Regions from separate parts of the Halobacillus sp. H74 genome, predicted to be linked through region 2. Evidence: riboswitches for the same ligand, from Rfam matches in the RefSeq annotation. Region 2 holds a riboswitch; each other region holds the start of a gene.
What was found. A riboswitch is a leader RNA that binds a small molecule or an ion and turns the genes downstream of it on or off. The one in region 2 is predicted to bind S-adenosylmethionine.
Positions count from the first base shown of each region.

Region 1: linked by a shared signal. The riboswitch ahead of ACTWPX_RS08275 (homocysteine S-methyltransferase family protein) and the one ahead of ACTWPX_RS11785 (methionine ABC transporter ATP-binding protein) in region 2 are both predicted to bind S-adenosylmethionine.
Region 3: linked by a shared signal. The riboswitch ahead of ACTWPX_RS03575 (sulfite exporter TauE/SafE family protein) and the one ahead of ACTWPX_RS11785 (methionine ABC transporter ATP-binding protein) in region 2 are both predicted to bind S-adenosylmethionine.

Region 1 covers NZ_JBQQCI010000003.1:387,484-393,540, reverse strand. The annotation lists gene ACTWPX_RS08290 (tetratricopeptide repeat protein) at 1-937, opposite strand, end outside; gene ACTWPX_RS08285 (CAP domain-containing protein) at 1,354-2,178, shown strand; gene ACTWPX_RS08280 (hypothetical protein) at 2,403-2,666, shown strand; gene ACTWPX_RS08275 (homocysteine S-methyltransferase family protein) at 2,797-3,846, opposite strand; SAM riboswitch class I at 3,925-4,036, opposite strand; gene ACTWPX_RS08270 (superoxide dismutase family protein) at 4,270-4,884, shown strand; gene ACTWPX_RS08265 (DUF2207 domain-containing protein) at 4,989-6,057, shown strand, end outside.
Region 2 covers NZ_JBQQCI010000004.1:507,394-513,450, reverse strand. The annotation lists gene sufC (Fe-S cluster assembly ATPase SufC) at 1-484, opposite strand, end outside; gene ACTWPX_RS11805 (hypothetical protein) at 720-860, opposite strand; gene ACTWPX_RS11800 (carboxymuconolactone decarboxylase family protein) at 1,087-1,452, opposite strand; gene ACTWPX_RS11795 (MetQ/NlpA family ABC transporter substrate-binding protein) at 1,519-2,376, opposite strand; gene ACTWPX_RS11790 (methionine ABC transporter permease) at 2,407-3,075, opposite strand; gene ACTWPX_RS11785 (methionine ABC transporter ATP-binding protein) at 3,068-4,093, opposite strand; SAM riboswitch class I at 4,173-4,284, opposite strand; SAM riboswitch class I at 4,515-4,620, opposite strand; gene ACTWPX_RS11780 (TlpA family protein disulfide reductase) at 4,710-5,129, shown strand; gene ACTWPX_RS11775 (thioredoxin family protein) at 5,450-5,761, opposite strand; gene ACTWPX_RS11770 (toprim domain-containing protein) at 5,772-6,057, opposite strand, start outside.
Region 3 covers NZ_JBQQCI010000002.1:68,037-74,093, reverse strand. The annotation lists gene cobA (uroporphyrinogen-III C-methyltransferase) at 1-49, opposite strand, end outside; gene cysC (adenylyl-sulfate kinase) at 54-659, opposite strand; gene sat (sulfate adenylyltransferase) at 665-1,816, opposite strand; gene ACTWPX_RS03580 (phosphoadenylyl-sulfate reductase) at 1,840-2,568, opposite strand; SAM riboswitch class I at 2,656-2,774, opposite strand; SAM riboswitch class I at 2,954-3,053, shown strand; gene ACTWPX_RS03575 (sulfite exporter TauE/SafE family protein) at 3,167-4,057, shown strand; gene ACTWPX_RS03570 (DAK2 domain-containing protein) at 4,150-5,817, opposite strand; gene ACTWPX_RS03565 (Asp23/Gls24 family envelope stress response protein) at 5,849-6,057, opposite strand, start outside.

The DNA of each region.
Region 1 (6,057 bases), on a different contig from region 2:
CGAATGTTTGCAGGTTGGTAGATAAAGCTTGAAGCTGACTGGTATCGAGCTCGACGCCTTGGTCTGTCACCAACTTTGAAAGTTTATGAAGTTGTCTTGTATGCATGTATTTTTGGAAAAGATCTTCCGTCAGCCGATCGAAGGAAGGGAGGGATCGGGACAATTCCTCTAGAAGGCAGGTATGGCTATTTTCATCAAAGTGATGATTCACTACATTGATAAACGTTTGGTAGCCCTCGTTCGTTGGATGTACTGAAATTTCTTTCATATGGATGGAAACAGCTTCAATCCAGCGATTTTCATTCTCGAGAATCGATATTTTCAGGTGATTGCTTGCATTCTCTTCCGCGAAAAGAGGGTCACGGTCTGTGAGTTTCTGTGATTCCTCTTCATACATCGTGTGGAACTTACTGAAGGAAAGGTCATTACCGACTTGTTTGACGAAGCTGTTTTTCGGTGCAAAATCCCTCAGTTCGCGGACAATCGTATAAGCAGCGAACATTTTCCCTTCACGACGGTATTGATAGAAAAGTGATTTTATCTCTTTGAACAGTTGCTTTTTCGGAATAAATGATTCAAAAAATGTGAGGATATGAGCTTGTTCTTGTTTGGTATGATTGTGGTCTATTTTTTTAATCAGTTGAGGGTAACTGAGCTTTTGGAGGGGCTGATTCTCTGTGACAAGCGCTTCTATAAATGGATGTGGAGCTTCATAAATGGCCCCTTCACTGAAGGCTTGAGCAATATAAGAATATCTTTTGAGGCTTTTCGTTTTGACAGCCGTAAGGAATTGTTGTTTATAGAAGAAAAGATAATACATCTCATTGTGTTCATTTATGGCTTCCATCACTTGTCCTTGCTTGAAAAAAGTGACGCGTTCAGGCTGCACACATTCGGGGTTCTTTTGCTTGTTGCTGATTAATTGAATTGATTTCACAATACCGTCCTCCCTCTTTCCTCCACTATATCACACCTCTTCATCTACTCCTAAACAAGAAGTAATCGATTTTGCATCAGAATTCTGCTGCAAAAAGGGAGTTCGCTTTTATAAGTCTGCAAACTTTGTCACTTTGATGTTACATTTGTAAAAAACATACCATTGAAAAAAGTCTGTCAACCCTTCTATTCTAGTAAATTTTCTATTTGATGGATGATACTTCCACCCAGACAAACTATTAAGAGATTTCCACAAAAAGGGTCAACTATAGAGATGATGGTGAGTTTCCTTTCTAAATCTTCAAAAGTAAGAGAATCCATCCTTTCAATACCAAAAATATCCTCCAATATTACAAGATTCTGATGGTACGATAGAGTCGTTCCAAAAATACAAATTTTCTAGGAGGAGTTTTCAGTATGATCAAGAAATCATTAATCGTATCAGGAGCTCTCGCTCTATCCTTACTTGCATCTCCAGCTACATCTCTAGCATCTTCAGGAGATGTGCAACAAAACTATGAAGTGGATACAAAAACCATTCAAATAGATTCTGAACAAATCCTTAACTGGGTAAATGAAAACCAGGATTCAATTCAGAATAACAAGCTTCAACAGGCTGATATTCAATCTCTATTGGAACAATTCCAAATGAAGCAGCAGCCTCCAGAAGCTCCAGCTGAACAAGAAGCACCTGCTGAAGAGCAGTCTAAAGAAGAAGCTCCAGCTGAACAAGAAGCACCTGCTGAAGAGCAGTCTAAAGAAGAAGCACCAGCTGAAAAGCCTGAAGCACAGCCAGCTCCACAAGAGTCAACTGAAGAAGCACAACCAGAAGAAAACACGCAAGAAGAAGCAGCAGCTTCAGAGGTTTCTGAATTTGAAAAACAGGTTGTTGAATTGACGAATCAAGAACGTGAGAAACAAGGTCTAGCTCCACTAGAGTTGGATACAGAATTAAGTGGCGTAGCGAAAGACAAGTCTCTGGACATGCAGCAAAATAATTATTTCTCTCACAATAGCCCTACCCACGGATCTCCGTTTGACATGATGAAAGCTTACGGAATCGATTACCGTACGGCTGGTGAGAACATTGCGATGGGGCAAACGTCTCCTGAACAAGTAGTAGAAGGCTGGATGAATAGTGAAGGGCACCGTAAAAACATCATGAACCCTAACTTCACCCACATCGGAGTCGGCCATGCAGAGAACGGCAACTATTGGACACAAATGTTCATAGGAAAATAATAGATATTGAAGTTCAGATGCCACCGGAATTTCCGGTGGCATTTTTTTATTCAAAAACACAAAATCCAGATGATGATTGATGATCTTAGATGCTCAAACTCTACTAAAATCAACCGTATGACTTTTTTTCTTTTTTATATGTAGAAAACCTATTGCAATTCGTCTGAATATTCACTAAAATCAATCATACTTTATCTATATTAAAACAAAAGGAAGTGTTCTTTTTGAATACACAAACCGTAAGCCATCTTTATAACGTCTGCCACCTCTGCCACGGAACCGGAACGTATGAAGAGTACGATGATAGCAAGGCGAATATGATCATGGACCACTATCAGCGTACGAACCACGCAAAGGACACAATAGCATGGAAACTAGCCATCGAAGAAACAAGCTATGAAAAAGAATGCAGCCGCTGCCACGGAAACGGCCATGTACTGAATGATGAAGGAAAGCAGGTGTACCGTGAATTACAGCAGTTTGCATAAATATTGAAAAAGGGGAGCGTCTCATTCCATTGAGTCGCTCCCCTTTTCATTGCAGTTCATTCTGTTATTGTAGACCGGTCACTATTTGTCCTTAATCGGATCTCCGACGATTTCAGTGGGGATGCGCTAATTAAGCTTTCGTCCGGTAAGCCGTGTTGTGGCCTTTCAACGTCTCATCTGTTCCGAAAAGGAAGTGTTTTTTCATGTCCGGAGAATAAACAGAGTTCACTGTATTTCTTCCAACCGTTTCCGCGACTTCTCGCAACATACTTGGCGAGGCACCACAACACAAACCTATATAGTTAACACCAGATTGTTGCGCTTCCGCTGCCCATTCGGCAAGTTCATAGCGGTTACAGTACAACGGATCAAGCGATGTCGGAAAGGTCGTTTCGGTCGGCAGTGAACATGAACAACCCCCGTCAGGTAAGTTGAAGAACGTCGGGTGATCTTCTGTGGTGCGGTATGGAATCGGCAAAGCCCCTACATACCCCTCCACTTCTTGACGAATCTGTTCAATATACGGCTGCATTGTTGCCGGGCCGCGGAAGCAATTCATTCCTACAACTAGAGCCCCTTGCTTCTCTAATAAACGACAGGCCTCTTCAACCGTGTAGCCATCGCGCAAAATATTTTCACTCATCAGCCCCAGTGTGATGACTGCCGGTAAGCCTTGCCTCTGTATTTCCTCTAAAGCGATTTTTGCTTCTTCATAGTAATAGAACGTTTCTCCATTTACAAAATCGACACCTTCCTCTTTGCACCATCCTATCATTTCAGCAAAAATCCCTCGGACATTCGCTTTCGATTCCTCATCGTCCGGGTCGAACAGGTTCGTGTTGGAAACGTTCCCAGCTACAAGGGCTTCCTCTTCTGGATGCTCCGCTGCTACTTCTTTAGCTAACCGGATCGCCTGACGGTTCAGCGGCTCCAACAAATCTTCTTTTCCGATGATGCGCATTTTCTCCCTGTGACCATTATAAGTGAAAGCCAATACGACATCGGACCCTGCAAGCATATAATCACGATATGTCTGCTTCAGTGCTTGCGGATTGTCAAGCGCCACTTCCGGGACAAACGAACCAGCTTGCAGATATCCGCGCCTTTCCAGTTCAAATAAATATCCTTCTCCACACACCACTGGCCCTTCCTGTAAACGCTGCTCTAAACTTCTCTTCATCAATAACCCACCTTTTTTAAAATTAAAAAACCCTTCTTCCTGGCAAGAGGAAGAAGGGTTTTAGTTGCTTATGTCCTTCTCTTATCTGCCAGACATTGTAGTCTGTAGGAATTGGCACCATCATCAAGCGTCAACTTGAAAGGTTGCCGGGCATCACAGGGCCTAGTCCCTCCGCCACTCTGGATAAGAGTAATCATTCAGTTTTTTTAGCTTGTTGGAAATTATAAAGGGGGTCGCAGGTAAATGTCAATCATTTTTCTGATAAATCTGAAAAGAGGGTCAAAGGTCTGACATTATGGATTTGCATACCAGTAATGGATTGGTTTAGGAAATATGGATGAAATGGACTCACCCACGTTTATTACCTAGCCTCCTTGTGAAAATATGTTAGTAACATTATATAATAGAAAGGGAGAGATGAAATTGAAAAGTTGGTCGATTGTATTCTTTCTTGTATTAACAGCTATAGTGTTCAGCGCTTGTGGTACGAATTCTGAAGAAGATTCTTCTCCATCAGAAAATGGAGAAAAAAATACTTCAGAAGAAAATGCGACGAATGAAGAAAACCAAGAAAAATCAGAAACCCCAGAAAATATTACGGTAACCTTAAACGATCGAGATGGAAATGAAGTAGGTTCTGCAGAATTGGAACAACAAAATGGAGGCGTGAACATCAAACTCTCAGCCTCTGGTTTGCCTGAAGGAACACATGGTTTCCACATCCATGAAAAAGGAGTTTGTGAAGCACCTGATTATAAATCTGCCGGCGGTCATTTTAACCCGACTGACGTCAGTCATGGCAGCGATTCTGAAGATGGTCCACATGCGGGAGATTTAAATAACATTGATATCCATGAGGAGGGAAATGCCGAAGAGGAAGTGATGGCAGACATGGTGACACTTAAAGAGGGACAAGATAACTCGCTTCTAGGCGGAGACGGGACTTCCCTTGTCATCCACGCCGGAGCTGATGATCAAAAGTCACAGCCATCCGGGGATGCAGGCGAACGTATCGCTTGTGGTGTCATTGAAAATTAATCCATTTCCGAGCGGTCAACCACGAGTTGACCGCTCTTTTTCAGTAAGCTTATGAAACCTTTTCACACACACCGCCGTATAAAAGTTAGAAAGCAGGTGACATTATGAAAAATTTCATAAGCCTCTTCCTTCTCATCACTCTCCTCCTTCTTCCTACACGCGTGTTTGCAGTCGATTTCACGATTGATGAGACAGACATCCATGCTTCTCTAAAAACTAACGGGCAAGTGGAAGTGAAGGAAACACATAGGTATAAATTCGAAGGAGAATTCAATGGCATTACGAGGACGCTCATACCAAAAGAAAAGGCAACCATCACTGATGTGCACGCCGCAGAAAATGGAACAGATTTAAAGATTGAAAAAGAAGATGAATTATACAAAATCTATCGGGGAGGGTCAGATGAAACGGTCACCATCGATCTTTTTTACACGATAGAAGATGGTATGGAAGTCTATGAAGACATCGCCCAGTTTTACTGGTCTTTTTTTGACAAAAATAATGAATCCACTTATGAGGATTTAACGATCACAATCAAACCTCCTCAATCAGCGGATGTGAAAGCAGCATACGGTTACGATGAAGCGTATGATACTGTCACCATCTCAGACAACGGAACAGTCACATTTAAACTTGGCGAGGTTCCAAATGGAAAAAACGGTGACATCCGTGTCGCATATCCTGCAAGCCTCTTTCCTAATGCAGCAGTGACAAGCTTTGAGCCAATGCTCGATGAAGTCATTGCGGAAAAACAAGCCGTGGACGAAGAGGCAGCCGCCCGTGCAGAAGCAACTGCTCAATGGGGAATTCTAGGACCGTACATTATCCTCCCCTTCACTCTAGTTGCCTTAGGGCTGGCTGTTCATGGCCTTAGAAAAAGAAAAGAGACTATGCGTGAAGTTAGACGCCAACGCAGTGGAAGCGGACGATTTCCTAACGAGAAAATGAGCTTACCTGCAATGATGACGTTCACGAACTATGGACACTTGCCGACAACAGCTTTGACTTCATCCTTGCTCGACCTCGTACACAAAGGAAACATCGAACAAATTTCGGAAAAAGAATTCCGAGTCAGCAACCGAGACACCGTGTATGCCCACGAACGCCTTCTTATCGACTGGCTGTTTGATGAAATCGCTCAACAAGAAATGTTCCATGTAGATGATATAGAGC
Region 2 (6,057 bases):
TTAATTGAAGGATTTCATTTCGTTTTTTCTCACCGCCGGAGAAACCTTCGTTCAAGTAACGCTGGGCCATGTTTTTATCCATATCAAGTGTATCCATTTTTGCGTCCATTTCTTTAATGAACTTCATCAATGAAATCTCATCGCCTTCTTCCCGATGCGCGTTGATAGATGAACGTAAGAAGTCAGAATTTGTCACTCCACTGATTTCACTTGGATACTGCATTGCAAGAAATAGACCAGCCTGCGCACGTTCGTCTACTTCCATTTCAAGAACGTTCTCGCCATCAAGCAATACTTCACCTTTTGTCACTTCATATTTAGGATGTCCCATAATTGCAGAAGCCAAGGTGGATTTCCCTGTTCCGTTGGGTCCCATAACAGCGTGGAATTCACCACCGTTGATTGTTAAATTAACACCTTTAAGGATTTCTTGACCTTCAATTTCTACATGAAGATCTTTAATTTCTAAAGTTGATCCTGACATAATGTATACCTCCAGTATCTATTATTATCGAATGTCCTGGTTGATAGGGATCAAAGAACCATTCTCAATTTATTCTCATTACAATCTTATATCATTTAGTATTTGTTATCAACTTTTTCCTACTAATATGAATAGAAGAAACCAGTTTCACAAATCACCAATATTTTCATTACTCATCCTTATTATAACATGAAAAAATCAGGTGGCTAAAGACACCTGATTCAATCAAAATAAATTATCTATGCAATTGACGGTCGACCTGGGCAATCATTTTCTGACTCTCTTCGAATTCACGTTGGCGCTTTTCTTCTACTTCTAATCGCGTATCCAACTTTCTGCTGTACTCCGCATAACTCATGTTATGCGCTTGGTGCATGGCTTTCTCCATATCAGCAGTGTAATTCAATTGCAGATCGTCACTAATAACGAATCAATCCTTTCAGATTATTTACATAATTTAGAATATCACAGCATTATACGTTAGACAAAACACCGTGAAAGTCCAAATAAGACCCTCAACTGTCGTTTGGTGCGATGTAAGCGTTTAATTCTTTTCTGTTTAAAGAATACATCTTTTTTTCTTTAATATTCAAATTATTCAATCAATTGATACTAGTTGTTAAATCCATATATGCATCCTGGACGAGGGTAACGGCTTGACTGAGAGCTGCTCCTCCACCAAAAGCAGCAGCTACGCCACAAGCTTCAAGGATTTCTTTTTCTGACGCCCCTTGATCTACACAACCTTTGGTATGATAAATCATACAATATTCATCTTGAGCAACGATACTGATCCCAAGTGCCATCAACTGCTTATGCTTTTGGGAGACATCCCCCTCTTTAAAGCACTCTTCTGTGAATTGGCTGAATTTATGAGCCACTTCCGGCATATGGTCTGAGAATACCCCTATACCTTCTTTATAATCATGTAAATATGTCTGAGTCCATGTCATATTTTTCTCTTGCATCTTTTTACCTCCTAAAAAAATAAAGTGACTGCCGTTAGTATCAACAGCAGTCACTCATTTTATCCGTTATTCTGCATCACCAGAAACAGGTACAACGGCTCCATTATACTCTTCTTTAATGAAGGTTTGGATTTCTTCAGAGCGAAGGACTTGTACCAATTGATTGAGTGCTTCATTATCTTTATCTTTGCTTTGAGCTGCTACCACATTAACATAAGGCGAATTCGTACCCTCTAGAATTATCGCATCTTCTTTTGGTGACAGGTCTGCTTCTATAGCATAGTTCGTATTAATGGCAACTAGTACATTTTCTTCACGCTTATAAACTTCTGGAAGTCCTGCAGCATCAACACCCGTATCAAATTCGATATTTTTAGGATTTTCAACGATATCATCTACCGTAGCATCCACTTTTTCAACATTCTCATCCAATTTGATCAGTCCTTCTTTTTCTAATAAGGAAAGAACTCGGCCATGAGTAGAAACAGAACGGCTCATAACAAGTGTTGTACCTTCTTCTACATCCTCCAGGTTATCATATTTTTGAGAATAAACTCCGATTGGTTCAATATGAATCCCACCAAGGTTCACGAAATCAAATCCATCATTCTCTTCTTCTTGTAATTCTAAATAAGGAATGGTTTGGAAATAGTTAGCATCAATACGTCCTTCAGCCAAATCTTTATTAGGTAAAATGTAGTCTTGATACTCCTCAATCGTTAATGTAATGCCTTTTTCTTCAAGAAGTGGTTTCGCCTCTTCCAAAACCTCCGCATGAGGAACACTCGTTGCCCCGACTTTAATTTCAGAGCTTCCTTCACTTCCTCCTTCTTCAGAACCTGAAGTATTATCTTCAGAAGAACCACAAGCAGTAAGTACAAGTACAAATAATAAGGCAAGTGCGCCTGTCCAAATATTTTTCATTTTATAAACTCTCCCTTTAATATATATTTTTTATCTTTTATCCAATTTACGGGTTGCTAAGTCCCCGATGAATTGGAAAATAAAAACAATGATAATGATGATGACAGTACACATAAACACTACATCCCAGTTACTACGCTGGAATCCATAGAAATAAGCAAAGTCACCTAAACCACCAGCTCCGATCGCGCCTGCTACAGCGGTATAACCAATCAATGCAATGGCCGTGACAGTAATCCCGGAGATTAGTGCTGGCTTTGATTCCGGCAGCAGTACTTTGAAAACGATTGTTGAGTATTTAGCCCCCATTGATTTGGCTGCTTCTACAACACCTTTATCCACTTCTTTCAATGCAATTTCTACCAGACGTGCATAAAATGGCGCTCCTCCTATGATTAAAGCTGGCAAAGCGGCTTTAGGTCCTCGAATCGTACCCATTAAGAAATCCGTAAACGGGAATAATAGCAAAATCAGAATAATAAATGGAATGGCACGAAATATGTTAACAAGCGATGCTGTGACCCAGTTCAGCATTTTATTCTGCCAGAGCCCCCCTGGACCAGATAAATAAAGTAATAAACCTAGTAATAATCCAATAACGAACGTTCCAGCAACAGAAATCAGTGTCATATAAATGGTTTCATTTGTAGCTGTTATCATGTCTTCCATTCTTACGTTCGGAAATAACTGATTAAACATGAGGATTCACCTCCACTTCTACAGAGGTCGATTCAATATACTCTATTGCTCTCTCAATTTCACTCTGTTCCCCGTCAAACTGGACGAACATTGTTCCGTACGCCCCTTTTTGGGTTTGAGTGATTTTCCCATGAAGGATATTTACATCTAACTCGAATTTTCTTGATATATCACTGATTAAAGCTTGGTTAGTACTCTCACCAACAAAGTGAAGCTTAATGATTTCACCAGTTCGATAATTATCTTTGATCAACTGCATGGAAGTTTCTTTTTCCGGATCCCCCATTACTTGGTCCACGAATCTTTTAGTGACTTTTTTTTCTGGATGTAAAAATACATCTAGTACATCACCTTGCTCAACGATTTTCCCCTGTTCCATGACAGCTACTTGGTGACAAATTTTGCGGATGACATGCATTTCATGAGTAATGAGAACAATCGTCAAGCTTAATTTTTCATTGATATCGACAAGTAAGTCTAAAATTGAATCTGTAGTCTCGGGATCCAAGGCAGAAGTAGCTTCGTCACAAAGCAGCACTTTTGGATTATTAGCCAAAGCTCTGGCGATTCCAACCCTTTGCTTTTGTCCTCCACTCAATTGTGAAGGGTATGAATTGCCGCGCCCACTCAGCCCTACAAGTTCAATCAATTCATTAACCCTTTTTTGGCGGTCTCCTTTGGATACCCCTGCAATTTCTAAAGGGAAGGATATATTATCATAGACCGTTCGTGACCATAAAAGGTTGAAATGCTGAAAAATCATCCCTATTTCTTGCCTGGCGACTCTAAGCTTCCCTTTACTTAAAGCTGTCAAATTTTGATCATCCATAGTAATACTTCCTTCAGTGGGGTCCTCCAAACGGTTCAAAAGTCGAATGAAGGTACTTTTACCAGCACCACTGTAACCTATTACTCCATAAATTTCTCCTTTGCCTATATTTAGACTTAAATCATCCACCGCTCTAACTTCTTGGTCTTTCGTATGGAAGATTTTCGATAAGCCTTCGATTGAAATCATGGTGTCTCCCTCCATTTCAAAAAAACGCCTTACTGTTATGAGAACAGAAAGGCGTTTTTGTGTCGTCTTAATATCTGTTCTCTCATCTGCCAAAGGAATTTCAACTTTGCAGGAATTGGCACCTTACCAAGTTTTCACTTGCCGGTTGCCGGGCATCACAGGGCCAGTCCCTCCGCCACTCTAGATAAGAGATTTTAGCATATTAACTTATTATTACTTTAACTCACTTTAGCATCACAAGATGGATTCTAGCACTGTGGGAATTTTGTGTCAACTATAACCCGTGGTATTTCGACAAATTTCAAAATTATTTGGATGAATGAGTGTCAAAGTATCCTTTAACAAACGACCGCAATGATATCCTCTATCAACTGAAACTAAAAAAACCCCTTCAAAATAGAAGAGATTCCCTGTCTGTCTCTTCTCATCTGTCAAAGTCTGATGACTTTGCTGGAATTAGCACCGTGCATTATTTTGCCGGTTGCTGGGCATCGTCGGGCCAGTCCCTCCGCCACTCTGGATAAGTGAAGATGTCGTTATGAAATTATAATATATGTTAGCATGGGGTTGAGAATAACGTCAAACGTTAATTTCATCTTATACAAGGAGAATGATTATGAAAGAACAAGCCCCTCATTTTGAACTCCCTTATATTACTGGAGAATCAACTTATAACCTGGAGGATGACATAGAGAAAGTTATCGTCCTGACCTTTTGGACCTCTTGGTGTCCTGATTGTGGAAAAGACCTTCCCAAGAAAGAACAGCTTTACAGTACTGTGGATCACGAAAAAGTGAAGATGGTAACTATAAATGTTTCAGGAAGGGAACGGGATGTAAAAGAAGGCGTTGAATTCGCTGAAAAGTTTTTAAATCAACCGACTCTCGTTGATGAGGGACGTATGACATATGACTTGTATGCTTGCCAGGGCGTTCCGACGACGATCATCATCGATCAACAAGGAAACATTCATGACCGCTTTGGCGATCAAGCATCCTTTTTGGATGTTGTAGAATCTCTCGGTGCCCTAATTTAGATAACATCAGCAACACCCCCTAACACATTACTATGGATTACTTTTCATATAAGGTCGTGGCAAGGGAGAGTTCAATGCATTGTCATCCGACTCCTTTTCTTTTACTCCCTTGTCAGGACTTCCCTTTATGGGGGCAGTGCAGGAAAATCATACATAACACCACTGGAAATAACTCGAGTACTTTGACTTGAATCAAAATATCAAACCAGCACTTCGACTTACAATGTCTTCTTCTTTAAAAGTCACCAACATAAAACTCCTCCCAATTCGTAATTTCGCAAGAGGAGGAGCCCTTCGTCATTTCCCGGGTAATTATTAACTTATTCTACATAGTTAGATATTTTGTCCCTCATAAATGGAACAGAATGAAATGCATAAATTTTTTCAATCACTTTTCCTTCTCTGGTCACCAAAAGGCAGGGAACACTTTTAATCTTAAAGTGCTCCATCAGTGATGGGTGAAGAGAAGCGTTCATTTCTTGGAAAATATCTTTTTCATACAAAGCTTCCAATGTGGAAAGCATTTTTTTCGCCAAGTGACAGGTACCGCAAAAAGGGCTTTGTACAAAAGTGAGTGTTATTCTATCAGCACGAATCATTTCTACGGTTTCATTAGGTACAAGTTCTTGCACAGGAGTCCTCCTAAATTAGATAAATCGGTTTTACATTGAAATGCCTGCTCAGCAAAGCTCTAGCTATCTCGGGCTCAGGGGTCGCCGCCACTTCACGAAAAGCTTTGTCAATATAAATATGTTCTGCGTGGGGGAGCTCTTCAGTTAATTGCTTACGCAACTTATAGCCTGAATCGTCTTCATCAACTAAAATATAGACAGAGCGTTCATCCAAATTAAAATCGAGAATCATTTCTTCCATGCGCTCTATTCCTAAGGTCCCATGAGTACAAATGATTTCAACTTCTTCATCCAGC
Region 3 (6,057 bases), on a different contig from region 2:
TTAAATCGTAATCTCCAGGTCCTGCACCAACGATATAAACTTTAGACATCCTGTCACGCTCCTTTTTTAATCCACCCTTTTTCTTCAAGCAAGACCAGCAGTTGATCGGCACAGCTTTTCACATCATAATCGAAGGAGTGTAACACCTGTTCAGGGTCGATCGGTGCTTCATAGGGGGAATCGATCCCCGTGAATCCTTTGATATGACCCTGTCTTGCTTTCTCATATAACCCTTTAGGATCTCTTGCTTCACATTCATCGATCGGACAATCAACATACACTTCTAAAAAGTCTTCTTCAGGGAGAGAAGCACGGATACGGTCCCGATCTTTTTGATAGGGGGAAATGAACGCCGTCAGAACAATTGCGCCGCTATCTGCGAACAGTTTAGCTACCTCCCCGATCCGGCGTATGTTTTCTTCCCGATCTTCTGCTGAGAACCCCAGGTCCGAATTTAGTCCGTGGCGGATGTTATCACCATCGAGCAGGTACGTATGAATCCCTCTCTCATGGAGGAGATGATTCAGCTGGTTCGCAATACTGGACTTACCAGATCCTGAGAGTCCGGTGAACCAGATCACTCCGCTGTGATGGCCATTTTTATTTCTGTAATTTTTTTGGCTGACAGACGCCTGATGCCAGGTTATATTCCTTTCCATTTGAGTCACCCTTTCACTCCTGCGGTCTTTTCTTGTAATCCATCGATCAGAATTTCGACTACTTCAGGACGACTGAATGTTTTTGGCGGTTTTTCTCCATTTCGTAATAGTTCTCTCACTTTTGTGCCAGAAAGAATGACGTGATTTTCTTTTTCATGTGGACAAGTTTTATGCGATGCCATCGCTTCACAGGCTTTGCAGTAAAAACTGTGTTCAAAAAATAATGGCGTTATTTCCAATTCATCCTCTTCAAAATGGCTGAAGATTTTCTGTGCATCATAAGTCCCGTAATAGTCGCCTACACCTGCATGATCCCTTCCGACAATGAAATGGGAACAGCCAAAGTTTTTCCGTACAATAGCGTGGAAAATAGCTTCTCTCGGACCAGCGTAGCGCATAGCTGCAGTGAAAACGGCTAATGTAACACGATCTTTCGGGTAATAGTTATCAATTAAGACTTGATAGCTCTTCATTCGAACATCACTTGGGATATCATCACTCTTTGTTTCCCCGACCAGTGGGTTCAGAAATAAGCCGTCTACAGTTTCAAGAGCCGCCTTTTGGATATATTCATGGGCTCTATGTACTGGATTTCTCGTTTGAAAGCCCACGACTTTTTCCCAACCCAACTGTTGGAACAACTCTCTCGATTCCGCAGGGTCCAGGTAGAATCGATCATCATGTTCTTTTGTTGAGCTTTGAAATACTTCAATATCTCCAGCTACGTAATGATCTGGTCGGCCAAACAACTTCTTCACCCCGGGATGACCCAGATCAGTAGTTAAGTACACATTTTCGGCTTCCTTCTCTTTATCCGGTTGATATATGTCAGATACTTCAATGGCTCCATAAACCTTTCCATCTTTCACTAATTTCACTCGATTTCCTTGCTGCAACTCAGCGGCTGTCGCTTCATCCACCGGAAGGGTGATCGGAATACTCCACGGTGTCCCATCTGCAAGTCTGAGATTCTCGACTACAGAATCGTAGTCTGCTTGATTTAAAAATCCTTCAAGAGGGCTGTAGGCACCATTCGCGATCAGCTCGACATCACTTAATGCCATCGCATCCAATTCAATACTCCCTGTAAAATCCTCCTGCTGATTATTACTCCATTTATTAATTAATTTTCCTCCATGAGGTGTAATGATAGACATTTTATAATTCCTCCTTTTGTTATTCAGCTATTGTTATTTCCAGCTGTATGAAGTCCGCATTCTGTTTTATTGAATCCTTTCCACCTGCCCGACCGGCTCTCGTCTGTACTTGGCGAGGTGCAAGGGATGCAGCCGACACTCGGATAGTTTTGATCATGCAATTCATTGTAATCCAAGCGATTTAGTCGGATATATTGCCAAACGTCTTCCCATGTCCAATGAATTAGGGGGCATACCTTGATTAACTTAAAACGCTCATCCTTATTTACGAAATCAGTTTTACTCCGACTAGGTGACTGTTCACGTCTGAGGCCAGAAAACCAGGCCGCCGCACCTGAGAGTGCATCTTCAAGAGGTTTGATTTTACGAATATAACAGCATTGATCCGGCTGGCGTTTCCACAAGGCTGACCCATGCTCCTCCGCTTGTTCCTCTACTGTCAGTTCAGGTTTTTTCATGTGAATTCGTAATTCAGGGTATCTATTTTTCACTTTTTCAATCAATTCATAGGTTTCCTGGAAATGAAGGCCAGTATCTAGAAAGACTACTTCAGCATCTGGTTTCACCTTTGAAATAAGATCAATGAGAACGATTCCTTCTGCTCCAAAGCTGCAAGCATATACAACATCTGACCCGTATTGTCCATAAGCCCAATGAATGACATCAAGTGCACCCTTCGTTTCGTCATCTGGTTGATGGTTTGTGAATGGATCCCCCGGAAAATGATCATAAGTGACAATATCGTTTTCCATAAGCTCCTCCTTTCATTGCTTCAAACAAAAATACCTTTCTTCGTGGATAAGAAGAAAGGTATTTACTCGGTAAAGTAAGAACCATTCTTCTTATCTTTCCAAGCGGTTCAACCACTTGCTGGAATTGGCACAGTGTCTGATCAACTAACATCAGACCCGTTGCCGAGGCTTCGAAGGGCCAGTCCCTCCACCTCTCATGATAAGAAAACAGGATAGGTTGATTAAGTTTTCTGAAAAACTAATTGATACAAATCTTAGGCTCCTTTTATAGATATGTCAATACCATTTTAAAAAATTACAATTTTTCTGTTAATTTCGGAATTAGTTCTTGACATAACATTCAGTGTCCATTAGTTTTAGATATATTATCATTTTAAAAATTGAATCCTTATGAAGAGTCGGGGGAGGAACCTGGTCTGACGATCCCGCAGCAACCACACTGAAAGGTGCTCATTCCAGCAGACAACTCGTCTGAGAAATAAGGAGAGGCTTTATTTGGACCTCTTCTCATTGGAGAGGTTTTATTTATGTCTTTTTCAGACCTCTTCAACCATAAAACCAAGTAAACTTATATGTTTAATCAAAGGAGAGGTTGTTTTTGAATAAATTATTAATTTTCGCATTGGTAGGATTTTTCACCCAGTTAATTGACGGTGCCCTTGGTATGGGATTCGGCCTGACATCTTCCTCAATCTTACTCACTTATGGCCTGGCACCTGCAGTTGCTTCTGCTTCTATTCATATGGCCCAGGTTGCCACAACAGCTGCTTCCGGATTCTCTCATTTCAAGTTTGGCAATGTCGATAGGAGACTTGTCCTAAAACTGGCCCTGCCCGGCGCGGTCAGTGCATTTTTCGGTGCAGCTTTATTAAGTCGCATCCCTGGTGAAACCATTCGCCCATACATATCCGTTTTTCTTCTGGGTTTAGGAATTTACATCGTAGTCCGTTTTCTTTCACTTAATCGGAATAAAACGCTCAATAAAAGCGACAAGCCGCTGAACAAGCGATTTATCTACCCATTAGGTTTTGTCGGTGGGTTTCTCGATTCGATTGGTGGCGGAGGATGGGGGCCGGTTAATACGCCTGTCCTTCTTTCACGTGAAAAGATCGAGCCGCGTAAAGTGATTGGGACTGTGGACACAAGTGAATTCATCGTGACTATTTCAGCAACACTTGGATTTTTGACTTTTTTAGGATGGGAACAATTCAGTTGGCTGTTGGTGTTCGCGTTCATCATCGGCGGTGTGATAGCTGCACCTCTTGCAGCATGGCTTGTCCGTATTATGCCTCCGCTCGTCCTCGGAGTACTTGCCGGAGGGTTCATCGTATTGACTAATGTAAGAACCATTATGATCACCATACCTCTCAATAGCACAGGAACCGTCCTGATTTATTCTCTATTGATAGCTGGTTATATTGTGGCAATCGTTCATTCTGTAAAAAAGTACGTCAAACTGAAACGTACGAACCTCCGCAGTCAAACTTGACTGCCTATCCCTTTTAACAGAAAAAAGGCTCAGAGCTAATACTCTGAGCCTTCGCGTATGGCAGATCCGTTCACAGGTGAGGGTACTTTTTTCTATTCAATGGAGAAAATATAAGAATAGATCGGTTGACCACCCACGTGAATCTCCACCTCTAAATCTTCATATGTTTCTTCAAGGTATTCTTCAAGCTCTGTGACTTCATGTTCTTCGACGTCTTCCCCTGTCAGAATCGTCAGTATTTCATCTTCGTTCTCATCAATCATTTGACTTAACAGCGTTTTAGCTGTTGTCAGGGCATTTTGATCAGTTGAGGAAATTTTGCCATCCGCAATCCCCATGAAATGATCTTTCTCAATGTTCAGGCCATCGATTTGCGTATCTCTTACCGCATACGTAATTTGACCGGTTTTCACGACGGACATAAGGCTGATCATTTCATCTTTATTCGCCATCAGGTCTGCTTCAGGATTAAATCCTAATAAAGCACTCATGCCTTGAGGAATGGTTTTAGTCGGGATGACCACAACTTCATCTTCTGCGATTTCCGCCGCTTGCTCAGCAGCCATCACGATATTTTTGTTATTCGGCAAAACTAACACACGTTTAGCATGAGCTTCTTTGATGGCTTCAGATAAATCCTGTGTACTTGGGTTCATCGTCTGACCACCCTGGATGACCACAGTGGCTCCGAGACTTTCAAATAATTTTTTGATGCCTTCCCCCATGCTTACTGTAACAATTCCGTACTCCGCTTTTTGATTTGACTTCGGCTTTTCTTTTTTCTTCTTACCGACAATCGAAGTATGCTGTTCACGCATATTTTCAATTTTCATGTTGATCAGACTTCCGTACTTTTGGCCTAGTGTCATGGCTTCACCAGGGTATTCTGCATGGACATGAACTTTGATCAAATCTTCATCAGAAACAACGAGCAGGGAATCACCGATTTCGCTCAACTGATTACGAAATTCATCTTCATCGTAAGGAGTCTCTGCTAATTTATCCTCTTCGAATTTGACCATGAACTCTGTACAGTAACCGAATTCAATGTCTTCTGTATTCATAAAGTCTTGGGCAAGCTTATGGTGTTCGGCACTTACCATATCATCCATGGAAACCGTATCATCGATATCAGGAAGTTCTTCCCCTTTCAAGTTGGCAAGAAAACCTTCATAAATGGTCACTAATCCTTGACCACCACTGTCTACGACTCCGACTTCTTTCAAAACAGGTAATAGATCAGGCGTCCGCTTCAACGATTCTTTTGCAGCAGCAACAACACCTTCTACGAAAGGGATGAAGTCGCTTTCCTGCTCAGCGAGATCGACAGAAGCTTCTGCAGCATCTTTTGCAACCGTCAAAATTGTACCTTCCACAGGTTTCATAACAGCTTTATAAGCAGTGGTAACGCCTCCTTGAAGCGCATCTGAGAAATCTTTCGTCGTTAAAGTTTCTTTCTCTTCGACCACTTTGGAAAATCCACGGAAAATCTGGGAAAGTATGACGCCGGAGTTCCCGCGCGCACCCATTAATAACCCTTTGGATAGTGATTTAGAAACGATGCCTGCATGATTCCGATCGACCATTCTTACTTCCTCCGCCCCAGAAGTCATGGACAAGTTCATATTCGTCCCTGTATCCCCGTCCGGCACTGGAAAAACGTTCAATGCATCAATCATCTGTGATTTCTGTTTTAAATGATGTGCCCCTTGCAAAATCATTTCGGCTAAGGTTTTGCCGTCTAACTTTTGTAACGTCACGCTTACTTCCTCCTTTGACTACAACTGCTGCCTATTCGCTTGTCACCCGGACTCCTTGTATGAAAATATTCACAGAGTCGATAGACAATCCGATTGTTTTGTTTAATGTGTATTTCACTTGTGATTGGACGTTATGGGCCACTTCAGAAATCTTTGTACCATAACTCACGATAATGTACATATCTATATGGAGGCGATCTTCGTCCTGTCTGACCACGACCCCTTTTGAAAAGTTCTCTT